DNA from 2 places in the Pontibacillus sp. HN14 genome. Region 2 is predicted to be linked to the other one. Evidence: a T-box and tRNA genes for the amino acid it is inferred to sense, from the RefSeq annotation. Region 2 holds a T-box; the other holds one or more tRNA genes.

Region 1 (12,699 bases), on a different contig from region 2:
AGGCCGCCATCATGATTGGCAGAGCTTTAGGTTATGATGGAGCCCAGCAGGAGACTGAATTCCCCGATGTCCATGGTAGAGCTAGTGGCTATGTTGCTTCGCTCGCATCAGATGGCATCATTAATGGCTTTCCTGATGGTACTTTCCGTCCGGATGAGGTTATCACTCGTGCTGATATGGCCATCTTTCTAGATCGAGCATTTGTTTCAAGTGAAGTGGATGGCTTAGAATACTTCAAAGATGTAGGCCCCAATATGCAAGCTTATAAGGCCATTGCAAACCTCCGTTCCGTAGGAGTTGCCATGGGGTATCCAGATGCCACTTATCATCCTAATGAGGAATTGAACCGGAAACAATTCACTGCATTTCTCGCACGAATAATTTCTCCAGAGCAATTTGTTTCTGAACGATTAAATGTAAGCGATCTCACTTTAAGTGAGAGGATCGGGCAGATGGTGATTGCAGGGATTGATGGCACTTCCTTAAATCCAGCTGATAAAAGGCTTATTACAGATGACCACGTTGGTGGCTTTATCTTTTATGCCAACAACTTAGAGACACAACAACAAACGATCAACTTCGTGAATGAAGTAAAAGCAGCGAACCAAATCAACAAACTCCCTCTTTTCATCAGTGTCGATCAAGAAGGAGGCCGAGTGGCTAGGCTACCAGGAGTCAAAGCTACGCCGTCTAACGAAACCATCGGTGATCGAAATGATCCAGCATACGCCTATTCCATTGGTCAAACATTGGGACGTCAATTAGATTCGATGGGCTTTAACCTTGATTATGCTCCTGTCCTCGACGTGAACAGCAATCCTGACAATCCGGTAATTGGAGACCGTTCCTATGGCGATCAAGCATCAATTGTAAGCGAGATGGGAATCCAGACGATGAAAGGGATTCAATCCGAGAACATTATTCCAGTAATCAAACACTTCCCAGGTCACGGGGATACATCTGTAGACTCTCATATTGAGTTGCCTACTGTGAATAAAAGTTTATCTCAACTGGAAGAACTAGAACTTGTTCCGTTTAAGAAAGCTATAAATAATGGAGCAGATGTCGTGATGGTGGCACATATCTTAATGAAACAACTGGATTCCACCTACCCTGCTTCCATGTCAGAGACAGTCATTAGCGATATTCTACGGGATCAACTAGATTTCAACGGCGTTGTCATGTCCGATGATATGACAATGGGCGCAATTGCGAATAACTATGGAGTCGGAGAATCGGCAGTTAGAGCCGTTCAAGCCGGAAGCGACATTGTCTTAGTGGCTCATAACGAACAAAATGTCACCGCAGCCATCAAAGCAATTAAAACAGCCGTTAAAGATGGTCGTATTTCAGAAGCAAGAATGAACCGTAGTGTTCAGCGAATTATTGATTTAAAAAACAAGTACCTTCCATAAAGCTTGGTGCTATTCTAACTTCAAGCATATTCGAAAAAAGCACCGATCCGTGCAAAGAAAGAGATGACGTCAGCATCAGGCCGGCCTCATCTCTTTTTTCTTTAAATTATTGGAGGGCTAGTGGCCATTCGGAGGTAGAAGTAAACACTCAGGGAGGAAATTACCACAATATCTATCTTTAACTTGAGGACTCATTGAAATTTTTATTGAGCTCACTAAGTTCTTTAGAAAACATTTTGAGAAATTCGTTGCTTCAGTACCCTCATCTGTATTTAATTCTTTTCTGTAATCATTACGTTTCATTGTTTCCACTTTTTACCCCTTATTTTACCAACAATTGTAAAAGCATTTCATCAATATTGATAAAAATGGAAGACAAGCACTCAGTATGTTCTGACTGCTCTTTTCGCATAAAAAATGCACCTCAAAGGGTGCTATACTTACGATGCATCATCGTCCGCCTGTAACTTAAATATAGTGCTTTACCCTCAACTTCTAAGTTTGTTTAACAGGGGTCAAGCACCTCCTTATCTTTTTTTACGTCTACCTATAATAATAACTGTTGTCAATACAATGATTAATAAAAACATTCCACTGGCCACGGGGCTTTCCCCTCCCTGTTTTATATTCATGTGCATTGAATCATTTTCCAATTCTATTAATTTAACGATTTAAAAAGGATAAAGTTTCAAAATTTTGTTTATTCGTGTAATGGCCATACTGCGTAATGATGGGAAGAGGTTTCTAAAGGAAGCACGGGACGGTTCTGGTGCTTCCTTATTTCGTTCTAGAGCATTTCACCTTCCTATCTCCCATTGAAATTTTCATTGATCTCACTTAGTTCATTAATAAAATCAAACCAGTCGTCGTCATTAAATTTAAATTTAGGATCAAATGGATTCCTGTCTTTAATGTTATTCTGATGCCCTTCTATCTTATGATCCATTAAGATTATTTCATATGTAAGGTCTTCAAACCTTTCCAACTCAGCATTCACTGTATCATCCAACACATTAAAATATTCTAGCAAAACCTTATATTGCTCCTTATACTCTCCGTGTGAAATTTCTGGATTTTTGGTTAGCTTTAATTTCATTTCATTTAATGCATGCATATTTAAATGATCCATTTTTTTTGTTTTGAGAACTAACATTCTTAACTCATTTAATGAGTCCCACATGCTGTTTAAGGACCTATTTAATATCTCTTTAGAATAGTCATCCGGATTATCTGTAGCGTTTATATATTCTAACAATGGCTTGGTATACTTAATTTCATCTACGATGTTACTTACATGTAAGTCCACCTTATAATCCAGGTAGTTCGAATATTGATTACTTCTAATAAAGAAAAACACAGTTAAGATACACAACACTAGAATACCGCTAACCATAAGGAACGTTCTCATCTTGTTTTTCATGCTAACACCCTTAAATTTTTCAAAAAACTCACTACTAACTAACCCGGCTTAGGAGCTCTATAAATTTGGACAAGCTCTCCAAATTTTTCACCCTCCATAATATCAAACGAGATTCCATAAGTAACCTCATCATCTTCTTTCGTTAGGTTCCAAACATTCTTATCTAATTTAATGTTAAACTTCTGCTGAACATCTTTTGCGTTATGTCCCTCGATTATATAAATTGCCTTACCTTCATCGTTTTTTTCCTCTACTTTTTTATCGATTTTGAATAACATAGAATAATTAGTGATTTTTTTCTGAGAGGGATGATCGCTACAACCTGAAATGATAATCAAAAGTAAAACTATGAATAAAAAGTGGTTTCGGAACAAGTCCTCCACCTCCGCTATTTTGTAATCGATTACAGTTACAAAATACACGACAGAACATCATTTGTAAATTATTTTCCATTATTTTCATCTAATTCTCAATTAATTGTAGAGTTACTTTACTGTTTTAGTAAATATACGACACCAAGATAGTAGTGACATGATTTCTATTGGAGATAAGTTTGGTGATTCGCCACAGGAGAATATTAGCCCCAGTGAGGAAGAATAACTAGATTTATTGGCTAAGAGTTAAAGCTTTATAGGGTGGAGAGACAAGTAACTCCCCTTCTATCCCCCATATGGCAGCGCATCTTCTAGAGTCCTAAGCTTTTGCCCTACATTCTCTATACTGAGATCTGAATGCGGGATTTTGGTTTGAACTTGTATTTTGTTCAATACACCTATGTCGGATTCTATAGCTTTCTTTAAATCAGGAGTTAATTTGTATTCATTGTTTTTATATAATTTAAGATTCTCTTGAATTTTCTTTATAAACGTCCTTATATTTTTAGTATCTACATTTCCCTGATAATAAGGAGAGTTGCTTATATACTCCTCATAACGATTAAAATAACTTTCTAAAAAATATGAATGTCTTAAGGCTTCATTATAATATTCTTGTCTTGCGTCTTGGCTTAACACATTCTCATAGACCTTTGTATACCCAAAAAATGTAGCAAAACCTATTTCAATCTCCTTCACACTACTATCTTCAATATACTCTTTATACTCATTAATTTTTGAGCTATAACTATAGTATTGATAAACAATAATAACAACGGCAAGTAAGAGGAAAGCCCCAAGATATGTAACTATCTTTTTATTTCCCGAAATTTTGATCATTGCTAACACTCCTATTTTTTTGTATACACTTGAAGCGTGGGAATCCATTTAAAGAGAAAGAAGCACAGGAACTGCCCCTGTGCTTCAAGGTATTCAAAATCAAGGTTATTCAGAAATACTGGTATAATCACTTCACATCAACTATCAATCATATTCACTTATTTTTTTAAGTTCCAAATCCCCTAATTCAAATTTATCCTTATACCGAGTAAATTCCTTTTTAGATAACGGTCCTACTATTTCTTTGCTCGGTTTAATAATCCAATAATTCTCTACTTTCTTATCAGGGATTTCAACACCATTATTCTTCTCTGGATTTTCTTTAAGTGGGTGTTGAACTGCAATGATATAATTCTTATTCCACCCAAGCTTTATCACTTTAGAAGGTATTGTGTTATTTTCTTCGAATGTACCTTCTTTCGGAACAATCATCATTTCATGGGCACTAGCTTTAAACAATCTAAAATCATTAGGTAGTTCCCTATCAAAGTCCTGCATACCGGGCCCGAACTTTAACTCCCCACTACACCCTGAGAGTAGTAAAGTTACCATTATGGTAGTGGTGACAAGTAATCTAAACCTCATAATAATCTCCTAACAAGCAATACCTTTTAATCATACACATATTACCAGAAATCCGGTTCTTAAGTAAGCCCCACTGCATTCGCTAGAATAAAAAGGAAAATAAAGGTATTATATAGAATTCATTCATTTACAAGCATTTAACTATTACAGTACATATGTAAGGAATATTCTGAAAGTCGGAGGAGCAAAAGGACAATCCTTATGCTCCCGCCCTTTTTAGGCAAGGAGGCCTTTTGTGAAAAAATTATATTTTGTAGCGTTTATAGTGTTTTTATCCATTTTAACAGGATGTGAAGAATCACATGAAGAGAACCAGCCCGTTGTACTAGACTCAACAGAAAACACTAAGGAAGTAACCGAAAAAGAAACGTCCCCTATTAAAAACACAACTATCTCAGAATTCAGTGTGGAAAATCAGCATTTTAAATTCATCCCTTTGCTGGACTCTTATTATAAGTATGCTGATCACATGGAACAAAACCCGTTGGACAGCCGATCAGAAACGTTTTCCTCCAAGGTTTTACAGCCATTTCGTGAGGAAGCTTTCGGGGAGGAAAGAGGCGTTTTTTTAGAATATGAACCACAATTTGAGCCCCCTCGGAATGCTAGTAAAATAAAAGACGATGTTCAAATGCTAGATAAAGAATACGATCATATTTTAAGCTTAGTCAAAGATTCTTTAGAGAAATCTTCTAAAATGTTACCCGTTGGCTCAACAACAAACGTTTATTTAATTCCTTTTAATCCAAACTATCTTAATTTTATGAGGGAGATGGATGGAGCATATGGCCTTGCTAGCTCAAACGTCATTATGTTGTTTATAAACCCTGAGTACCTAAAAGATAACGATGATCACATCAAATATATAACAGCTCATGAATATCAGCACACAGCGCACTATAGCTCAAGCCAACCACAACAACCTGATTTAATCATCTACTCATTAAGGGAAGGGGAAGCAGATACTTTTGCCCAAATGCTATACCCAGAGCAGAAACCAGAATGGACGAAGGAATTGACAGCTCGTGAAGTTGATGCCATATGGGAGTGGGCCATAAAAAATAGACAAACTAATGATCGTAACGTTTTTAATGAATTTGTAGAGACAGGTAACAGTATGATACCAAAGAAGTCCGCTTATAGACTAGGATATGAGATTATGCAGGATTTCATTAGCAGGAATCCAAATGTATCTGTGGAAGATTGGAGTAGTATGGATCCTATTGAGATCATTAACCAAACAAAATATGCGAATAAAGTAAAGAACGAATGATTTTAATGGATGAATCATGGTTTCAGACAATTATTATAATACTTTTGGTCACTATGGCGTGACCATTCTGTGACCAATAATTACTGCTCTTAAGTCTGTTACGAGGAACTTTTGCTAAGTATACTATAAACGAAAATCATGAATAATAATTTGATTTTTAATTTACAAAAAAGAGCCTATTTATAAGGCTCTTTCTTTTTTCTTTCCGAAAGCACGGGGAAGGTTCTACTAAAAACCATACTTACTCTTCCATTTCATAATATCCACGGTCTTCCCCGTAATACTGGTTATATCGTTGCTTAAACTTATAGAAAAGATAAGAACCAATTACCTTTACGATTGCATAGCCCGGAATACCAAGAATCACACCGACAACACCAAATAAATTACCCGCAACCATTAAAACAAGGATGATCGTTAATGGATGAATTTTCATAGTTCTACCCATGATATTCGGAGAAACGAAATTCCCTTCTAAAAATTGGACTGCGATCCATACAATGACTAGCTTTATAAACATAAATGGGGAGCTAACAATGGCAATGATAGCAGCTGGAATAATTGCAATTGTTGGTCCTAAATAGGGTACAACACTTGTGACTGCGGCAATAATGGCTAATGTAAATGCATAATCAAGACCTATGATCAGGTAACCAATGAATAATAGAATGCCAATCACAGTAGCGACAATAATCTGCCCTTGGATATAGGACCCAACTTGAATATCAATATTAGTTAAGATTTGTTTCGTATCATCTCTAAATTTCGGCGGAAATAATTTAATGACAAAACGTTGAAACCTTTTACCATCCTTTAATAAGAAAAATAAGATAAATGGAAAGGTTACAATGGACACAATCGTATTTGTAATCGTACTAGCGACATTCTGTACCCCTTGAAAACCATTAGAAATATAAGTTCCAATTAATTGTGGCAATTCACTTAACCTTTCCATTACCCAGTTATAACCATCATCATAATATGGACCTAAAAATGAACTTTGTACCCATTGAGTCACCGTATCTCCTAGCTGTTTTAGATAATCAGGGAAGGTTTGAACTAAATCTTTGATCTGCGCTTCGATAGATGGAGCAGTTAACAAGATCATTCCAGTTAAAGCACCACTAAAGCCTAGAATAAGAATGATGACTCCCCAAATTCTTTTAATCCTTAACCTCTCGAGCAAATCTACAATTGGATTTAATAAATAGTAGGCTACGAATGCCAGGATTATTGGAGGTACTATAGTAGATAAAATGACCGCTAGTGGATAAAAGATAAATGAAATTTTAGTGTATATATAAATGGTTACTCCAACAAAAAGAAAGAAAGCTACTATGTAAAAAAAGGTCTTACCACCAATTAGTTTCAAAAATCTATTTTCCTCCATCCTTAAATACAGCTCCTTTAAAAGTAATGTGGAAGCGCGGGGACAGTTCTGGTGCTTCCTTATTTCATATAAAAAATCCCCAGAACCAAGAGGCTCCAGGGATTTCGCGTATGATTCTGACTGGGCTCGAACCAGCGACCTCCACCCTGTCAAGGTGGCGCTCTCCCAGCTGAGCTACAGAATCCTGGGACATATGTAATCTTACAACTTGGTAAGACACTTATTATAATACGAAATCTAGCAGGTAAAGTCAACTCCTTTTTCATTATTTATCCAAGGGATAAAGCCTCGCGTACCTCCGCATATGCATAGATTACGAGCTTCTTGTCACATCTTCACACCTTCCTGTTTACACTACTATAAAAGGAGTGAGGGGTATGGAGAAGGAAGTGTTTGGAGCTTGGGTCGTTGCGATCGGGACTACTTTGGCTGCACTTGGAAATACCCCTTCCCTCAAGCTTCCCTCTTCTCTCGCTAAAGATCTCGATGTCACAGGGAATGTTCTTCAAGGAACAGGTAGCGCGATCCTTGCTGATACGGAGGAATCCTTCACGTTAAATAAACTAGGAAACATGATTCAAGCCACAGGGAATTCAACAGTTGTGAGCGGATTGTTGTTCCCTGTACAGAGAGAAACGAGCCTCACTCTCCTTATTAAAGGGAACCTCCTCCAAGCCTTAGGAAGTGGGACGTCCCTTGCTGATGACCTGAACGAAGAACGAGTACTACTTAATCTTTATGCTGTTTACGGAGATCTCCTTCAAATGATCGGGAATAGCCTGCAGGCGATCGCTGAAGGACAGGAGTTAAAAGGGCGAGATGCACAAACGCTTGAAACGACTGGGAACTGGGTTCAAGCGATCGGCTCATATTTCTCCCTCTTGGCCACTCTACCAGAGTCCCCTTAAGCATAAATAAAGAGGAAGGAGCGATTGGTTAAACGGCCCCTTCCTCCTTCTGTTAAGCACTGACCGCCTGATTCGCCTGGCGTTCGTTTCGCGCTGTGCGCAGTCCAATTAACCAAGCCCCTACTTGAATCAAGAGCGCTACCACGACTAGAATTCCATCCCAGAAATAGAGGTTGGTTAACGCATGCTGTGTAATATTCTCATACGCCTGCTGCAACCCGTAAAGGGACGGGAGAATCTGAAAGTAAACGAATAAAAAGGTCGCTACAGCTCCTCCGAACATATAAAGCAACGAAAACCACTTCGCATGCTTCTTCTCATGAGGGGCTAAACGTTGCCACTCGTCTTGACGTTTACTAAGGAAGATCTTCTGTAAGAACACAAGACTATGCTCATGAAGCGCTGATGTGTTCACCCAGTTAATCAGCACGAAGTACATATCCGTTCTTAAGAAGATAACAAACTGACTGATGACCCCAAATAAGAGAAAGAACGTGACCATCTGGGCAAAGGATGCGATAAACGCGATTGGCACGAAAAGTTTTATTAAAAGACAGGTTAAAATCATAACCCCATCCCAAGCCATCCCAGCCAAGTACGGCGTATACCGTTCTTTTTTGGCCCTTGACCAGAGTCCTGACATATCCGTTTCTGCCACAAGGAAGACCATGCGTAAATTTAGCTGAACCTTTGTTTTTACACCTAACCTATTGGCCGCTAGTACATGGGCAAACTCATGAATAATCGTTGTAGCCGATATGGTGATTAAGATCATCATCGCACTGAGACCGACTGATTCAAACAAGAAGACATCTCTAAAGCTCGGGAATAGGGATGGAGAATAAGCAATGAGAAAGATAGCCGCTATGGCAGACAAGGTGTAGAGCACCATAAATGGCTTACTAAAAAGGATGCTACCTGCCTTCTGCAGACCTGGATTTACCTCACGATCTACTTCTTCATTTAATAAAACACCATTTATTTTGAGTATAAGGCCCATTTCAAGGAGCGTTTCAGCAAAATCGAGTACATCGACTTCTTCACCGTATTTCGCCTCCACACTCTCTTTCACTTCTTCAATCGTCTTCTCCCCATCGAACCCTCTTACAACATCTGCCGCTACCTCTGGCACACGAATGAACTCTCCGATGACCGGATCGCCAATTGTGTACTCCTCCCCGTCCTGCTGGATGGATAAGTGGGTACAATCGAGACAATGCTCTTTCACCAGGTTACCCATGGACGACCCTCATTTCCTTCGCGCATTCGATAAGGTCTTCTAAGGTTGAGATCTCCTCGATGTAGTCTTGACTACAAGTAGGGCAATTCGGCACCCTGGTAAATTCAAAATCACTCTGCTTCAGTTCCATCGTTTCTGTATTTAACTGAGAATAGGGCTTTGATAATGCCGCATATCCTGTTAGGTATTTCACCACTTCAGAAGTAAAGAAACCGGTAAGCATCGAAACATGGGGAGCAAAGCCGGTATTCCTCCTTGAGAAAATTTGGTTATACACGGCTCTTAAGCGGCTTTCTTCTGTGTCTTCCTGAGCGAGCCCGTTAATAAGACGACAATCATAACAAGAACCACTAGCAGGGTCGAGCCGCTCCCACATCACGATTTTATTCAGGAATCCCCCTTGATAAAACGGAATTCCTTTTATGTAACAAGCAGCGTTCACCCATCTATTGGCCACGATCGCAGGTGTGTCGATCATGCTTACAACGATGTCACAGCCATCAATGATATCTAACAAATCATGATGGGACGTAATTTCCCGGTTATACATCTTCACTTTCACATCAGGATTGATCTTTTCTACTTTTTCCTGCGCAACTTCTGATTTTAACCGACCTACATCCTCTTCATTAAAGATAAACTGGCGGTTCAAATTGCTGCGTCCGATTGTGTCAAAGTCTACACCCCGAATTTCCCCTACACCGAGACCTGCGAAATAAGCTGTCGTCAGACACCCGCCTCCTAGACCAATAACGGCTACTTTAGCGTCCTTTAAACTACGTTGATAGTCATACTTACTTTTTGACAGATTCGAATAGCTCGAATAATAGTTCAAGTTGGCTTCATATCGCTCAAGTTCAGAATCAAGAAATGAGTTTGGGACTTCAACAGATTCAATAAATCCAAGTCCATCAAGGGCCTCGATCGCCTCATTTACTTCTTCCTCTGTAATCCCTAACCTAGTCGCAACTTCTTCGTTTGTACGACTGCCATCCAAAAGCTCGGTTAGTCGGTAAACCAATCCATCTGGATCATTGATCTCAGTACGCTGCTCATTCATCCCAACTTCTATCGCTTCCTCTAACTGCACCACCGGTCTTAATGTTCTTTTAAAGGCTTCATTCATTCTAACCCCTCCTATTGATAGAAATAGGGCCGTACATTTTCATATACGGCCCTGTGATCGATCTTCCTATTTATTGAACTGGAGCAGAGACCTTCCGCTTCACAAGGCGGGCCTTAGCCACCATATGGAGGTGGAATAACTGTCGGCTTCAGTTGTTCAGTCTTCTTTACTTCGATTTTCATGAAGAACGCCTCCTTTATTTTTTTTGATGCCATTAAGTATATTCTCGAATTAGCCACCGTACGGAGGTGGAACAAGAATAGTTGGTTTAAGCTTCTCAGTCTTTTTCACTTCAATTTTCATGAAGATTACCTCCTTTATAAAGATTGGTCGTGCTAACTACGCGTTAAGGTTTAGCCACCGTATGGAATGAATGTTGGTTTAAGCTTTTCAGTCTTTTTCACTTCGATTTTCATGAAGACAAACCTCCTTTTTAAAAGATTGATAAAGCGAATTACCCTTTCAGATTAGCCGCCGTACGGCATGAATGTTGGTTTAAGTTTTTCAGTCTTTTTGACTTCAATTTTCATGTAGACGTCCTCCTTTATTAAAGATTGGTAAAGCGAATTACCCTTTCAGATTAGCCACCGTATGGCATGAATGTTGGTTTAAGTTTTTCAGTCTTTTTCACTTCGATTTTCATGAGTACTCCTCCTTTCAAGTAGCAACCTCGTATGTAAATCGGTTGTACTTTTGAACTGACTTAATCATACAAAATATTCTAACTTTTTTGAATAGTTTTACTACTATGCCGAATATTACAGATTTTTGCCCCTTAATCCATTCAATATCGCTAGAACCTTTGTCTACAGACAAAGGTTCAGATGCAAAAACCTCGCTTAAATCCAGGCTCTATCCCCCCCTTTTTTCCTCTAAAATAAAAAAGTCTATAACTACTGTTGATCAACAGTAGTTATAGACTCACGTGAATGAAGCTGAGCAACAAAAAAGGGACTGGTTTCATTTCAGAGATCCACCCTGACTATGAACCATGCGTCCCTTTATGCGCTCTATAATTTATAGTTGATTCTTAGCTAAAGGGGGAGACTTTAGCTAACTACCTCTTCGTCATTTAACCCGGCTACGTCAGACTCTTCACCAGCCATATCGAATCCTCCCTGAAAGATCCCAAAACCTAGCGTCAATAGAATAGCTGCTACTACAGTAGTTAACTTTTTCACGATAAGCCCTCCTTGAATAATCTATAAACATCATACATAAATTTTTGATTATTTTGAATAATAAAGAGATAAAACAAAACATTACAAAAACACTCAATAAAATTGCCGGTTTTACGGGAAAGTTTTGCAACGCTTTATAGTTATCCACTTAAATGGACTCCACTACATGGCTTAGACGGAGCTTAACTGAATTTCTTTCTTCATATAAGAAGCAGCTAATTTATATTTCCTATTCTTATAATAATAATCACCAAGCCGTTCATAGAGTCCTTTTAATTTAAAGTGGTAGTCGCGTTTTTCTAATTCTTTTATTAAGTCATTCATGCAGCGTTCAAAATCTTCAAATCTTCCCTCTTTCTCAAAGATAAAGGCTTCTAATTCTTTTAAAAAGTACTGATCCTGTTCAGACTGGCAATGCTCGCGTGCGTGATCAAGAACGAGTTTAGCTTCTTCAATCTTATCACGGTCTATTAAACTTCCGATTAAGGAACGGTAGGGAAGAACGATATTGTGCAGGTCTCCACTCTCTATTTTAGTCTCTATCGACTTCCTGAAATAATAGATGGCCGCCCCGTAATCACCCAGTTGTTTATTAATCAGTCCACAATTATGATGAATGCGGCTTTTTAACTTCTCATTGTTCGTGATGGAAACAATCTTCTCCCCCTTAAGGAGATACTCCATTGCCGTTTCACACTCATCCATCTCCCAATGCATAGCCCCGATCATGTTGTACGTTTCGCCTAACCGATCCCATTCGAGCTTTTTTTGGAACACATCAAGGCATTCTTTCGCTGCATCAATCGCTTTATAATACTCTCTGTTGTGCTTATGCAACAAGGAGATATTGTAGAAGAATAGGCCTTTTTCTAATTCATCATGAGTTTGCGCTACGAGCCTGTTGTAGTGTTTTAAGCTTTTTTGTAAATGATTATGTTGAAAATGAT
Region 2 (12,699 bases):
GTGTTATTGTTGAACCGGTCTCCGGAAATATGGGTGTAGTCCCTCCTAATGAAGGGTTCCTGCAAGAGCTTAGAACGATTACAGAAGACCATGGTTCCTTGCTAATCTTTGATGAAGTGATGACAGGGTTCCGCGTGGATTATAACTGTGCCCAAGGGTACTATGGTGTGACACCTGATTTAACTTGTCTTGGAAAAGTAATTGGTGGAGGCCTGCCTGTAGGCGCCTATGGCGGTAAGAAAGAAATCATGGAGATGATTGCGCCGACTGGTCCGATTTATCAAGCGGGTACATTATCAGGAAACCCTCTTGCTATGGCAGCAGGTTTTGAAACATTAAATGCGTTAACAGAAACCTCTTATCAGGAAATTAATAAGAAGGTAGATCGTTTAGTAGAAGGGTTTGAAGAGGCTGCGGAAGCTTATAACATTCCTCTTACGGTCAACCGCGCAGGTTCGATGGTCGCTTTCTTCTTTAATGAGGGAGAGGTTACCAATTACGATACGGCGAAGAAATCAAACACAGATCGTTTCGCTCAGTATTACCGTGCGATGATTGAAGAAGGCATCTATTTACCTCCTTCCCAATTTGAAGGGATGTTCTTATCCACGAAGCACACCGATGAAGATATTGAGAAAACAATCGAAGCAACGAAGAAAGCTTTTGCTTCATTATAGGCATAAAATCGACCCCCTCATCATGTATTAGGATGAGGGGGTTTTTCTCTGTAAAAGCGCGATTAGGCATAATTTTTTCTTCCCTCTCATATATCTAGAATGACATAGGCGCTCGAAAGGTCATGCGTGTACATTGAAGGGAGGAGAAGCGCTTGACATATGAAGAACAAAACGTGTTTAGCTTTCACTTAAATGAATCTCTTTGGTTTAAAAGAGGACAGGAAGTAGAAGAGTTTATGGGCATTTCTCTTGAGCCGGATATATCGATTCAGGAGTATGGAGATACCGTTTCAATTAGGGGTGTCATCGAACTTGGTGGTGAGTATTTCCGCTCTTCTGAAGAAGGGGAAGAAGAGGAGAATCAAATACTTTCCTTACGGGATCATGCTTCTAAGCGGACTATTGAGAATGTAGACATCCATGATGATGGTGTGAGTGAATTCTATCACCGGTTCCCGGTTGAGATCTCGATTCCTAAAAGCCGGATTCAATCGATGGATGATGTGACTGTAAGCATTGATTCTTTTGATTACGAACTACCAGAGAAAGGTCAATTAAAATTAAATGCTACCGTCGCTATCCATGGAGTGAGTGAAGAATCACGATATGAAGAAGTGGTAGAAGAGTCGTATGAAGAGGTCGATACCCAACCTTTCAACTTTGATGTGACCTATCAGGAGGAAGAGGAAGAAGTTCTTGAGATGGATTCACGCGAAGAAGAGGTTGAAGAAGTGGTAGCTGAGGTAGAGGAACAAGATCATGCCAAGGATGCTGGTGAGCTTGAAGAGCAAGAGGGCGGTCGCTGGAAGTATAAGCAAACCCAGACCCTTTCTGAATTCTTTGGCAAGGTGGATGAGCAAGCTCAAGAAAATGAAGAGGAATCTGAGGAAAGTATGGAAAGCTATGAGTTTGAAGAGTCTTCAGAAGAATCCTCAGAGGAAAGTCGTGAGGAAGAAGCGCCTCAGGATGCTCGTTATCTAACATCTATGTTTGAGCGTCACGATGAATCCTACGCCAAAATGAGAATGTGTATTGTTCAAGAAGATGATACATTAGGCTCGATTGCCCATAAATACAAAATACCTCCAACTCACCTGAGTCGTGTGAATAATTTAGGAGACGAGGATGTAAGTGCTGGGCAGATCCTCTATATACCAGCTAAAGCTTAATGAGAGAAAATCTTAAAAATCCTGCAACGTCATTCGTTGCAGGATTTTATATAGGTGGTTATTTAAATGTTCGTTAAGGCGAAGGGAGTGAACCAAAGATGAATCAGGAAGTGGTGGATGTATTATCGTTTTATGGATTAACGGCTTATGAAATGGAACAATACTCAGATAAAGTTACGAAAGCCTATACCCCAGTAGGTCCCGTAGCTGTGAAACGTTCAGAAATGGATGAGCGTACGCTCCATCATTGGCTTGAAACGTATCGACAAATTGAAAATTATCAATTTCAACACGTTATGCCTTTATATATGGCAGCTAATAAAGAACTTTATGTATCCTATGGGGATCATATTTATTATGTGATGCCCTGGATGGATACGCCGAATCGTGATACCCCGCCTTATCCATTTGAGCAGCTCTATAGGACGATTGGAAAAATGCATAAGCGTACACTCCATACAGAAGTGGTGAAACGGGAAGATTATGAAGAGAGAATGAACAATCGGAAGACTCAGCTGCAGCAGTATAGGGAGTCACTAGCGAAGTGGGTGCAGACATTTGAAGAGCATCACTACATGTCCCCTGTTGAATTACAGATCTGCACGCATTACAGAGATCTTGATAAAGTGTGCGAGATCAGTATGGACTGGTGTGATCGTTTCTTAGATGATTTAGAAGAAGATAAACAGGTCCGGACAGCCCTGATCCATGGGAATGTGAAGCCGAGTCATTTTCTTTATGATGATTCAAAGCCCTATCTATTAAACTGGGAGCGTTCCAAAACGTATTATCCTGCCTATGACATTACAACGTATTTCTATCACGTTCTTCGTTATCATGATGCTCCTGTCGATCAGCTTATCTCGACGTTTTCTTATTATGAAGAACAACTTCCACTTTTAAATAGTGAGAGGTGCTTATTGGCTCTGTTTCTATTGAATCCAGAGTCTTATATTCGACAAATTGAATCATATGTAAACGACTCCCAGGCGATCGGGCAGCCGTTTCTTGTACAAAAGTTTGAGCGTTCTTACTATGTTCTTCGCCATGCCTTAGATGTTCAGGAACAAATCGAGCAGGCGCGTTTGTATCAGGAAGAACAAGCAGAGAATGGCTAAATCCACTCAAGATGAAAAGCGAAATACAAACCAATCATGATTCCGAGTAGGAAAACATCAAAGGTTGTTGGAAAGAGAAGCGTCCGCACGAGTTGGAAGAAGGCGATCGGCAACACGCAGCGCTCAATGATGATTAACCATTGTCGGCACCAGGGTGGGAGCTTGTAACGATAAAAACGTGCCACAGGGCATAACCTCCTTTATTGCTTTTCATTAGTATATGTCCCCACAGGCTGTCAGTGTGACTGAAAAACTTTACTAAATAGGTTGACTTAACAGATGGAATGTGGATAAAATAACAAGTACAAGAAAATCGATAAATGCCGTGAAGGGGAAGAGTATGAAACGCAAGCCTTTCAGAGAGGAAATCATTCGCTGAGAGATTTCCAGGTCCTTGCGCTCAGAAGGTCGCCCCAGATGCTGTCTCTTTGAAACCGATAGTAGAAGAGGCCGGAGAATACTCCGTTATGTAAGAAGTGTATAGATGACAGGAGTCGTCTATAAAATAAAGGTGGTACCGCGAATCCATTTCGTCCTTTTCTAAGGATGAAATGGATTTTTTTGTGCACATTCCCTTTCCGGTATAGGCGATAAAGGAGGAACTCGTATGGAGAATCATGAAGTATCTCTTCCAACGAAATATGACCCAAATGCGATTGAGAAAGGTCGCTATGATTATTGGGTAGATGGCAAATTTTTTGAAGCAAAAGATGACAAAACGAAAGAACCGTTCACGGTCGTAATCCCGCCCCCAAACGTAACAGGTAAATTACACCTTGGCCACGCATGGGATACCACCTTACAAGACATCATTACACGTGTAAAACGTATGCAAGGCTATGATGTGTTATGGCTTCCGGGTATGGACCATGCTGGTATTGCGACACAGGCTAAAGTAGAAGCAAAGCTAAAAGAACAAGGTACCTCTCGCTATGACCTTGGTCGTGAGAAATTCCTTGAGAAGTCTTGGGAATGGAAAGAAGAGTATGCGACCTTTATCCGTAAGCAATGGGAAAAGCTTGGTCTTGGCTTAGACTATTCTCGCGAGCGTTTCACATTAGACAATGGCCTTTCGGATGCTGTTCGTGAAGTGTTCGTAACGCTTTATGAGAAAGATTATATCTATCGCGGCGAATATATTATCAACTGGGACCCGACGACCAAAACGGCCCTATCTGACATTGAAGTCATCTATCAGGATGTTCAAGGGCATTTCTACCACATGAAATATCCGTTAGCGGACGGATCAGGCCATATCGAAATTGCTACAACGCGTCCTGAAACGATGCTTGGAGATACAGCGGTTGCGGTTCACCCTGAAGATGATCGTTATAAGCACCTAATTGGGAAGAAAGTTACGCTTCCAATCGTAGGTCGCGAAATCGAAATCGTAGGCGATGACTATGTGGACATGGAATTTGGTAGCGGAGCGGTAAAAATTACACCTGCTCACGATCCAAATGACTTTGAAATTGGAAATCGTCACAATCTAGAACGTATTCTTGTTATGAATGAAGATGGATCGATGAACGAGAATGCCAGCAAGTATCAAGGCATGGATCGTTTCGAGTGTCGTAAGCAACTTGTGAAAGATCTTCAAGAGGACGGAATCTTATTCGAAATTGAAGAGCATATGCATTCTGTTGGACACTCAGAGCGTAGTGGCGCGGTAGTGGAACCATACTTATCTACACAGTGGTTTGTGAACATGCAGCCACTAGCTGAAGAAGCAATCAAGCTTCAAGAAGGTAATGACAAAGTTAATTTCGTTCCAGATCGTTTCGAGAAAACGTACTTGAACTGGATGGAAAACATTCGTGACTGGTGTATTTCCCGTCAACTATGGTGGGGCCACCGTATTCCGGCCTGGTACCATAAAGAAACTGGTGAGGTATACGTAGGTCTTGAAGAACCAGAAGACATTGAGAACTGGGAACAAGATGAAGATGTTCTTGATACATGGTTCTCCTCTGCATTATGGCCTTTCTCAACAATGGGCTGGCCTGATGAAGAGAACGAAGATTACAAACGTTACTTCCCAACAGATGTTCTTGTAACAGGGTATGACATTATCTTCTTCTGGGTTTCTCGTATGATCTTCCAATCCATTGAGTTTACAGAACGTCGCCCATTCAAAGACGTTCTTATCCACGGCCTTGTGCGTGATGCGGAAGGACGTAAGATGAGTAAATCCCTTGGCAACGGTGTTGATCCAATGGATGTCATTGACAAATACGGTGCAGACTCCTTACGTTACTTCTTAGCAACAGGTTCAACTCCAGGCCAGGACCTTCGTTTCCAATGGGAAAAAGTAGAGTCTACGTGGAACTTTGCGAATAAGATTTGGAACGCTTCCCGTTTTGCTCTGATGAATATGGACGGCATTACGTATGAAGAAATCGACCTTACAGGTGAGAAATCTGTAGCGGATCACTGGATCTTAACTCGCTTGAATGAAACCGTTGAGCAAGTAACGCGAAACGTAGATAAATATGAGTTTGGTGAAGCAGGACGTCACCTTTATAACTTTATCTGGGATGACTTCTGTGATTGGTATATTGAAATGGCGAAGCTTCCACTATACGGAGAGGACGAAGCGAAGAAGAAAACCACTCGCTCAATCCTTGCGTACGTATTAGATAACACAATGCGCATGCTTCATCCATTCATGCCATTTATCACAGAGGAAATCTGGCAAGCACTTCCGACTAAGGGCGAGTCCATAACGGTAGCAAGCTGGCCTGAGAAACGCGAGGATCTTCACCATGAAGAGGCTTCTGAGCAAATGAAACAGCTAGTAGCCATCATTCGCTCTGTTCGTAACATCCGCGCTGAAGTAGACACACCAATGTCTAAACAAATTCAGCTGATGATTAAAGCGAACACAGAAGAGATCGCGAACCAGTTAGAAGAGAACCGTCATTATTTAGATCGTTTCTGTAACCCAAGCGAGCTTATCATTGATGCGAACCTGACTGCACCTGACAAAGCAATGTCAGCCGTTATCACAGGTGCTGAACTGTATCTGCCGCTTGAAGGCTTGATCGATATTGAAGAAGAAATTGCTCGTCTGAAAAAAGAACGCGAGAAGTGGGATTCTGAAGTACAGCTTGTACAGAAGAAGCTCTCAAACGATAAATTCGTAAACAAAGCTCCTGAACACATTGTTCAAGCTGAGCGTGATAAAGAACAGGACTATATCGACAAACGCGATAAAGTTGATGCTCGTATTAAAGAACTACAGTCCTAATGAAAAAACTCCGTCTAGCTAAGCTAGACGGAGTTTTTTAGTACATGGGCGATATGATTCATATATTTCTCCACAATGTTAATGGAGCTCTTTGCACTTAGCGTTCGGCTGCCAACCACATCTTCGATTTCATTCAATAAGAGATTGCCTTCTTCATCAAATAAGAAGTCAATCCCGACCATCCCAAATGAAAAAAGCTTCATAATCCGGTGTATGTGATTCTTTTCTTCGTCTGATAATGAATACAGTCTGGCAGATCCTCCGAGTGTATAGTTGGCCTTAAAGTCAGAGTTACTTTCTCGCAGAATAGCTGCTACAATCTCATCTCCCACGACAAATACGCGTAAGTCCTTCCCGAGTACAGGAGCTGGTTGTTGAAGGATCAGGTTATGCTCTTTAAGGCGATCGGCGAGCTCTGTGGCACGCTTTATTGAATCGATCCAATGAACATCTCTCCCTCCTCTTGAATCAACCCTTTTAACGATGTATGGGTAAGGGAGTGGAGGATTCGCTGGCGGGAAATCAGCTCCCTTTATAAAGAACGTATCCATCATCGGAATAGAGTGAGGGGCCAGATACTGGTGGGTTTTCGCTTTATCGTTACAGATTTCACTAATTCTAGAAGAATTGAACGTTTCTATCCCGCATGCTTCTAATTGTAGAGTAAGCATTGGATCGATTGTTCTTATGATGGCGAACGATGGCAAAGGAACGTCTTTACCTTGAAAGAGCACAACAGAATTTCCGTTCTTTACGCCTATAGTTAAGTCTTCTTTCGATACGAAAGTGAGGTCGAGTCCCGCGCAAGTAGCCTCTTCCATCATCCAATCGATGAAAGACTTGTTGCGACGGGCGTCCTGTCCTGCATAGATGAGCCATCCATTCATAGTGCTTGATTTCCTTTCTTTGAGAGGCGCTCTATAACATAGTCCATCATTGCGTCGGCTACATTAATGCCTGTGCATTCATAGATGTTTCGAATTTGAGCATTGCCATTCACTTCGCAAATAACCGGCTGTTCGTCTTCATCATATAGAAGGTCTACTCCGCAAAAAGCGGTTCCAATCGCCTTACTTGCTCTGATCGCAAGCTCTTCCTCTGCTTGTGAAGGAGTGTAAGGTTCCATCTTCCCGCCCGTAGTTATGTTAGCCCTAAAATCATTCTCCGAGTACCGAAGCATAGAAGCCACCACTTTCTCTCCGACTACGTTAAGACGCACGTCCCGTCCATAACTAGCCGAGATGAACTCTTGCAGAAGGAAGGGTCGATTGTGAATTTCTTTTACCTTCTCTATCATTTCATCTTTCGTATGTACAAGATAAACCTGCTCACCAAAAGATCCATACGCTTCTTTTATAATAAGAGGAAAACCTAATTTCTCTCCCTCATCGATCAGATGGTTCAGATTAAGATCATCTGTTTTTATAAAGATCTTAGGCCCTAAAATGGTTTGCGGTATAGGAAGCCTTGCAGAAGCTAACTGTTGGTACATCAAGCCTTTATGATCACAGGCCTCGATGGAAGCGGCTGAATTAAAGACAGGAATCCCCATTGCCTCTAGCTGACGCGCAAGCAAGATATCTTTGTCGCCAAATATAACAAAATCAGGGCGCTCTTTTAGAGAGACCCCGGTAATGTCCATACCATGACTAGAAAGGGTACTCAGCAGTTCTTGATTCTGATAAATGTCCATTGAAACACCCTTACCCTGCGCAGCCTCTTGTATCAGCTTAGCGTAACCTAGAAATTTAGGGCTTCTCAAATGCCCGTTATAAACGATCCATCCGTGCATAGAATCACTCCTTTATGTGATGAGTTGTGTAGTGGGTGTATCCCCGTTATAAGGTAGCTTTTATAAAGTATAACGTTGCCAAATCATAGTAGGCGGCGAGTGATCTCACCCCTCCTTAAGGAGGGGCCGTTAGTAAAATTAAGGAAGGGATTGCCCGGGGACTGCGAGACTCCCGCGGGGTAAGGAGCCTAGGGGAGACACCACAGAGAGCAATAGCGATCGAGGAGGCTCCCCAGCTCCCCGCAGGAAAGCGAGTTGTCCCCGGGCAAGCCCAAGCACTCATCAAAAGCAGGCGGCCCCATCCTAAACTTACTATAGGAACTGTTTTTGGAACCTATCCTATTATAGGATAAAATAAAGATGGAATGGAGGTACATATATGTTTACGACGATGAAACAAATCGAAAAATTTTTTAATGACCGAAAAGGGTTAGGAATTAAACCCGGGTTTAACCGAATGTATAAAATGCTCGAGGCATTGAACAATCCTCATAAAGATATAAAAGCCGTACACATCGCTGGGACAAATGGGAAAGGGTCAACGCTTGCGTTTATGAAGCAGGCCTTAATGGACCAGGGCTTTAGAGTAAGTAGTTTTGTATCGCCATCATTTAAGACGATTCGGGAACACATCTTTCTTCAAAACGAACCCATATCAGAAACTCGTTTTATCCATTATATCAATAGCCTGTACCCTGTTGTGAAGGAAATGGATGAACATGAGGATGGTCCGTCTGAGTTTGAACTTCTTGTTATGGTGGCGATTCTCTTTTCTCGTGACTATGCAACAATTAGTTTATTTGAAGCTGGAATGGGAGGGAAGGGCGATTCTACAAATGTCCTCGAACCGATCCTTAGTATCATTACAATGATTGACCTGGACCATACAGCTTTTCTTGGGGATACAATAGAAGCCATAACATCTGAAAAGGCTGGGATTATTAAAGTAGAAACGCCTGTTGTTTCCGGTGTGACGCAAGAAGAAGCGAAGCAGATTGTGAAAGATACGGCTGCAAAGAAGAATGCGCCCCTTTATCAATGGGGAGAGGTATTTACAATCAAGGAGATAGGAGAAGCATATTCATTTATCTCTGAGTGGGATGAAATAGATGAGGTCCGTGTCGCTCTCCCTGGGAAGCACCAGCAGAAAAATAGTAGTTTGGCTTTAATGGGGCTATCACTTATGGAAGGGGTACATATCGATCAGGCAGTGAGGTCGTTTAGGGATGTGGAGTATGAAGGAAGATTTGAAACGGTTTCGAGTAATCCCACCATTATTATTGACGGAGCGCATAATGTAACAGGGGCTGAGTCGCTAATTTATACAGTTCGTAAGTTGTATCCGGATAAGAAGAGAACGTTGTTATACAGTGCTCTACGGGATAAGCCCCTGGCTGAAATGATCCCTTTATTAGAAGAGGCTTTTGATAGAGTCGTATTCACGACCTTTGATCATGCAAGATCCTCTAGCCCTGAATACCTCGCATCGTTCTCTACAAGTTCAAATCCTGAAATAGCTTCAGATTGGAAGGCGTATATAAATAACAGATGGGATCCTTCTAAGGAAGAGGTTCTAGTTATCGCCGGGTCCCTCTATTGGATCCCGTGGGTTAAAGAATTTATCCAAAAAATTTCTGAATAGATGAGCATAACTATTCAGAAATTTTTGAACAAATAGGTGTTCTGTGCTAAGATAAAAGTATTAGTATTTACTAAATATTACCTTAAATAAGGCTAGCGATAAACGGAGGAGTACAAGATTTGAGCGACGGGGATAGGAGATGCGAGGGATGATATCAAAACAGAAGACAGTGGCATTGTGGAGTATATGGGCAATACTCTGGCCGGGGATTATAGCGACCGTTTATATGGTAACAAACCCTGGGACGCAAGGCAGGGAATTTGATCTTCTCTCCTTCGCATTTATGATCGTCATAGTAGCACTATTTCCGATTGTAATTAATAATAGCCCAATTATTTTCATTCATGGCATAAGTCTTGCTGTATTTTTGTATTTTGGGTTGTTTTTCGAAATGATCATGACTCAGCTTGCTTATATTGTTTCGATCTCAAAAGTAAAACTCTCGAGAGCCTATTGGTATAAGCTTCCTCTTAATTTGACCATGTTCCTATTTGTGTCCCTTGGCTCTGCCCTTTTCTACTATATATTAGGGGGGACCCATGGACCATCAGCCTTTAACACACCTAGTGATGCCATCCCCATCATCGGGTATGCTGTAGCTCAGTTCATTCTGAATCATGTTGTGATCTATTTTGTACGAAATTATTTTCTGGGGAATAAAGGATCCATTTTTGATAAAGAGTTCTATTGGGATTTAGGGAATACAGCGATTGTAATGCCGATCGGATTTGTCTTGTACGTTTTATATATGGAAATTGGGGCTGCGGCAATCTACTATGTTGGGCTTCCTTTTGTTGGGTTGTCCCTCATATTAACGCTCTATTATGCCAGTCAACATGTGAACGAATACTTACAGCAGGCAAATTCAATTGGTCAAGAACTTACAGGTCGCTTAAAAGTTGATGAAGTGTTGGACCGATTCGTCGAGAGTTTAACGGTCCTTTTTCACGTTGACTATATCTATATATTCGATCGAAAAAATCAAGATCATCTTGAACTAATCCGATATTTCGATGGTGGCAAAAGCATTGGGTTTCAAAATCCTCAGTTTTCATCATACGAGGGGGTTAGTCAAGGTGTGTTGGCTAAGGGTGAACCTATTCTCTATCAATCTAGGAAGCAATGGAAGCAGATTCAATCGGATCTTATTCCTAGAAAAGTAGAGAGCATTATGTCTGTACCCATTGAGCGTAATAACAAAATAGAAGGAATCATTACCATTGCTTCTACGAGGAAACGCTCGTATGAGAAATTCCACCTTATGCTAGTAGGGATCCTATCGAACTATATGGCCGTAGCCATTCAAAATGCGCGGCACTATGAAGAAACGAAGCGCAAAAGTGAACTTTGTCCGTTAACGAAACTGTATAATTATCGTTACTTTGAAGACCTCGTCAGCGACTACGCTGACAGATGCGAACAATCAGAGGAAGAGGAATGCGCCTCTGTTATTTTATTAGATTTGGATCATTTTAAGAAAGTAAACGATGCTTATGGACATGAAAGTGGTAATGAAGCTCTTTGTGAGTTAGCGAATCGCTTATCACATATCGTAGGGAATGATGGGACGGTTGCACGGTATGGGGGAGAAGAATTTGTAGCCTTCTTACCAGGAGCAGGGAGAGAGAAGGGACTCTCGATTGCAGAGAAGCTTCGTCACGAGATCTCTTCTGTCCCGTTCCGACTGAAAGAACACATCACCGACCAGCAAGGGGATATAGAGGTGTGGCTCACAGGAAGTGTGGGAGTCGCGACCTTCCCTGAAGATTGCGAAAGTCCGATTGAACTCGTACGCCACGCAGACCGGGCCATGTATGTGGGGGCGAAACAGCAAGGTCGAAACAAAGTAGCAAGCTATGAACGGGTGTTAGAAGCGGCTGAGTGAGGAGCTCAGCCGTTTTTTAATAGGGAATTAAAAAAATTCAATTCTGTGGATCTCTTTTTATAAAAATCGTGAATTTGGAAGAAATATAGGTCTCATTATCGGTGGGCGGATGTCGAAATAGGACCTTTTAAATGGGTTGACTTTATTATACAATGATTCTATAACATTACATATTCACTCTCTGGTGGTTATAGGACCATTTTTTTACAAAAATTTTGATGGAAGTTTCTTGATAAGCAATTTGTTGGATGATGAAGGATACCATTTTTCCAATTAAGGAAGAGGTGAGATTGTGGTTGGATATATCGGCGCTCTTATTGCGGTTGGCATTCTTTTAGTAGGAGCCTCTTACATACCTATACAACTCGATCGGAAAGGGAAGTTCTATTTAATCGGAGCTTCTGCATTAATCGCTTTGGCCACTTATGCATCAAAGGTCACGTTCGCCTGGTGGCAAAGCAGTTTGATACTAGTATTATTAGCTTTCTTAACGGCATTATTGTTAAACCGTCGCTTGCAGCAGTTCGTTCTTGTCCGTGATACGTCCGTTTCAAATGAAGCTGTACATAAGGAAGAGAAGGAGATCGAACCTGTTGCACACGCTGAGGAAGAGATGGATGTTGAGAAAGAAGATCTGATTGTGTCTCAAACGGTTGAAGTAGACAACCGTTCTGACGATAGTAAAGAAGAGGATGTTCTTCTTGCAGAAGAGTTATCAGACGTTGAACCAGATGCAAGCGACGAAGAAGAACCAGCAGAATTAGATGTCATAATAGAAGAGGAACCTTTAAGTACAGATGAACCAGTTGTTTCTCCTGAGGAAGAGTTGTTAGCCGCGCGTTCTGATTGGATGGAAGAAGATGAGGCAGAAGAAGAACACGCTCTAGGGGACTCCTTTGAGGATCGTTCCTCTATCCTAGAGGTCATTGATGAAGGTTATACAGATGATCGGGGCGAGGGGAATGTAGTGGTAGATTCTGCTCCTGAATGGGTTGATGAAGAAGATGTACTCGAGCCTCTAGAAGAGTTGGATGAAGAAGAGGAATTGGCGCTTAGGGAGGAAGTTCTGGAAGACCTTGAGCCGTTAGACGATGAAGATTTTCAGCAAGAAGATGAAGTCGAAGAACTAGAAGGTAATGAGTCTGCATTTGAAATGGTAGAGTGGG

What was found. The T-box of region 2 lies ahead of LQ226_RS08320 (valine--tRNA ligase). A T-box ahead of a tRNA ligase gene usually reads a tRNA of that ligase, here a tRNA-Val.
Region 1: it encodes a tRNA-Val, which carries the amino acid that the T-box ahead of LQ226_RS08320 (valine--tRNA ligase) is inferred to sense. The anticodon was not compared.

Annotation. Positions count from the first base shown of each region.
Region 1 covers NZ_JAJOLR010000003.1:309,765-322,463, forward strand. The annotation lists gene nagZ (beta-N-acetylhexosaminidase) at 1-1,415, shown strand, start outside; gene LQ226_RS12780 (hypothetical protein) at 2,221-2,721, opposite strand; gene LQ226_RS12785 (hypothetical protein) at 2,874-3,257, opposite strand; gene LQ226_RS12790 (hypothetical protein) at 3,495-4,049, opposite strand; gene LQ226_RS12795 (DUF3997 domain-containing protein) at 4,194-4,634, opposite strand; gene LQ226_RS21195 (DUF2268 domain-containing putative Zn-dependent protease) at 4,870-5,907, shown strand; gene LQ226_RS12805 (AI-2E family transporter) at 6,149-7,297, opposite strand; tRNA gene LQ226_RS12810 (tRNA-Val) at 7,409-7,481, opposite strand; gene LQ226_RS12815 (DUF6944 family repetitive protein) at 7,675-8,205, shown strand; gene LQ226_RS12820 (PqqD family protein) at 8,258-9,445, opposite strand; gene LQ226_RS12825 (ThiF family adenylyltransferase) at 9,438-10,571, opposite strand; gene LQ226_RS21000 (hypothetical protein) at 11,621-11,752, opposite strand; gene LQ226_RS12830 (helix-turn-helix transcriptional regulator) at 11,924-12,699, opposite strand, start outside.
Region 2 covers NZ_JAJOLR010000001.1:1,593,114-1,605,812, reverse strand. The annotation lists gene hemL (glutamate-1-semialdehyde 2,1-aminomutase) at 1-677, shown strand, start outside; gene spoVID (stage VI sporulation protein D) at 830-1,846, shown strand; gene LQ226_RS08330 (phosphotransferase) at 1,945-2,964, shown strand; gene LQ226_RS08325 (hypothetical protein) at 2,961-3,149, opposite strand; T-box leader at 3,281-3,505, shown strand; gene LQ226_RS08320 (valine--tRNA ligase) at 3,572-6,214, shown strand; gene LQ226_RS08315 (ATP-grasp domain-containing protein) at 6,238-7,101, opposite strand; gene LQ226_RS08310 (ATP-grasp domain-containing protein) at 7,098-8,006, opposite strand; gene LQ226_RS08305 (bifunctional folylpolyglutamate synthase/dihydrofolate synthase) at 8,386-9,648, shown strand; gene LQ226_RS08300 (sensor domain-containing diguanylate cyclase) at 9,797-11,533, shown strand; gene LQ226_RS08295 (hypothetical protein) at 11,826-12,699, shown strand, end outside.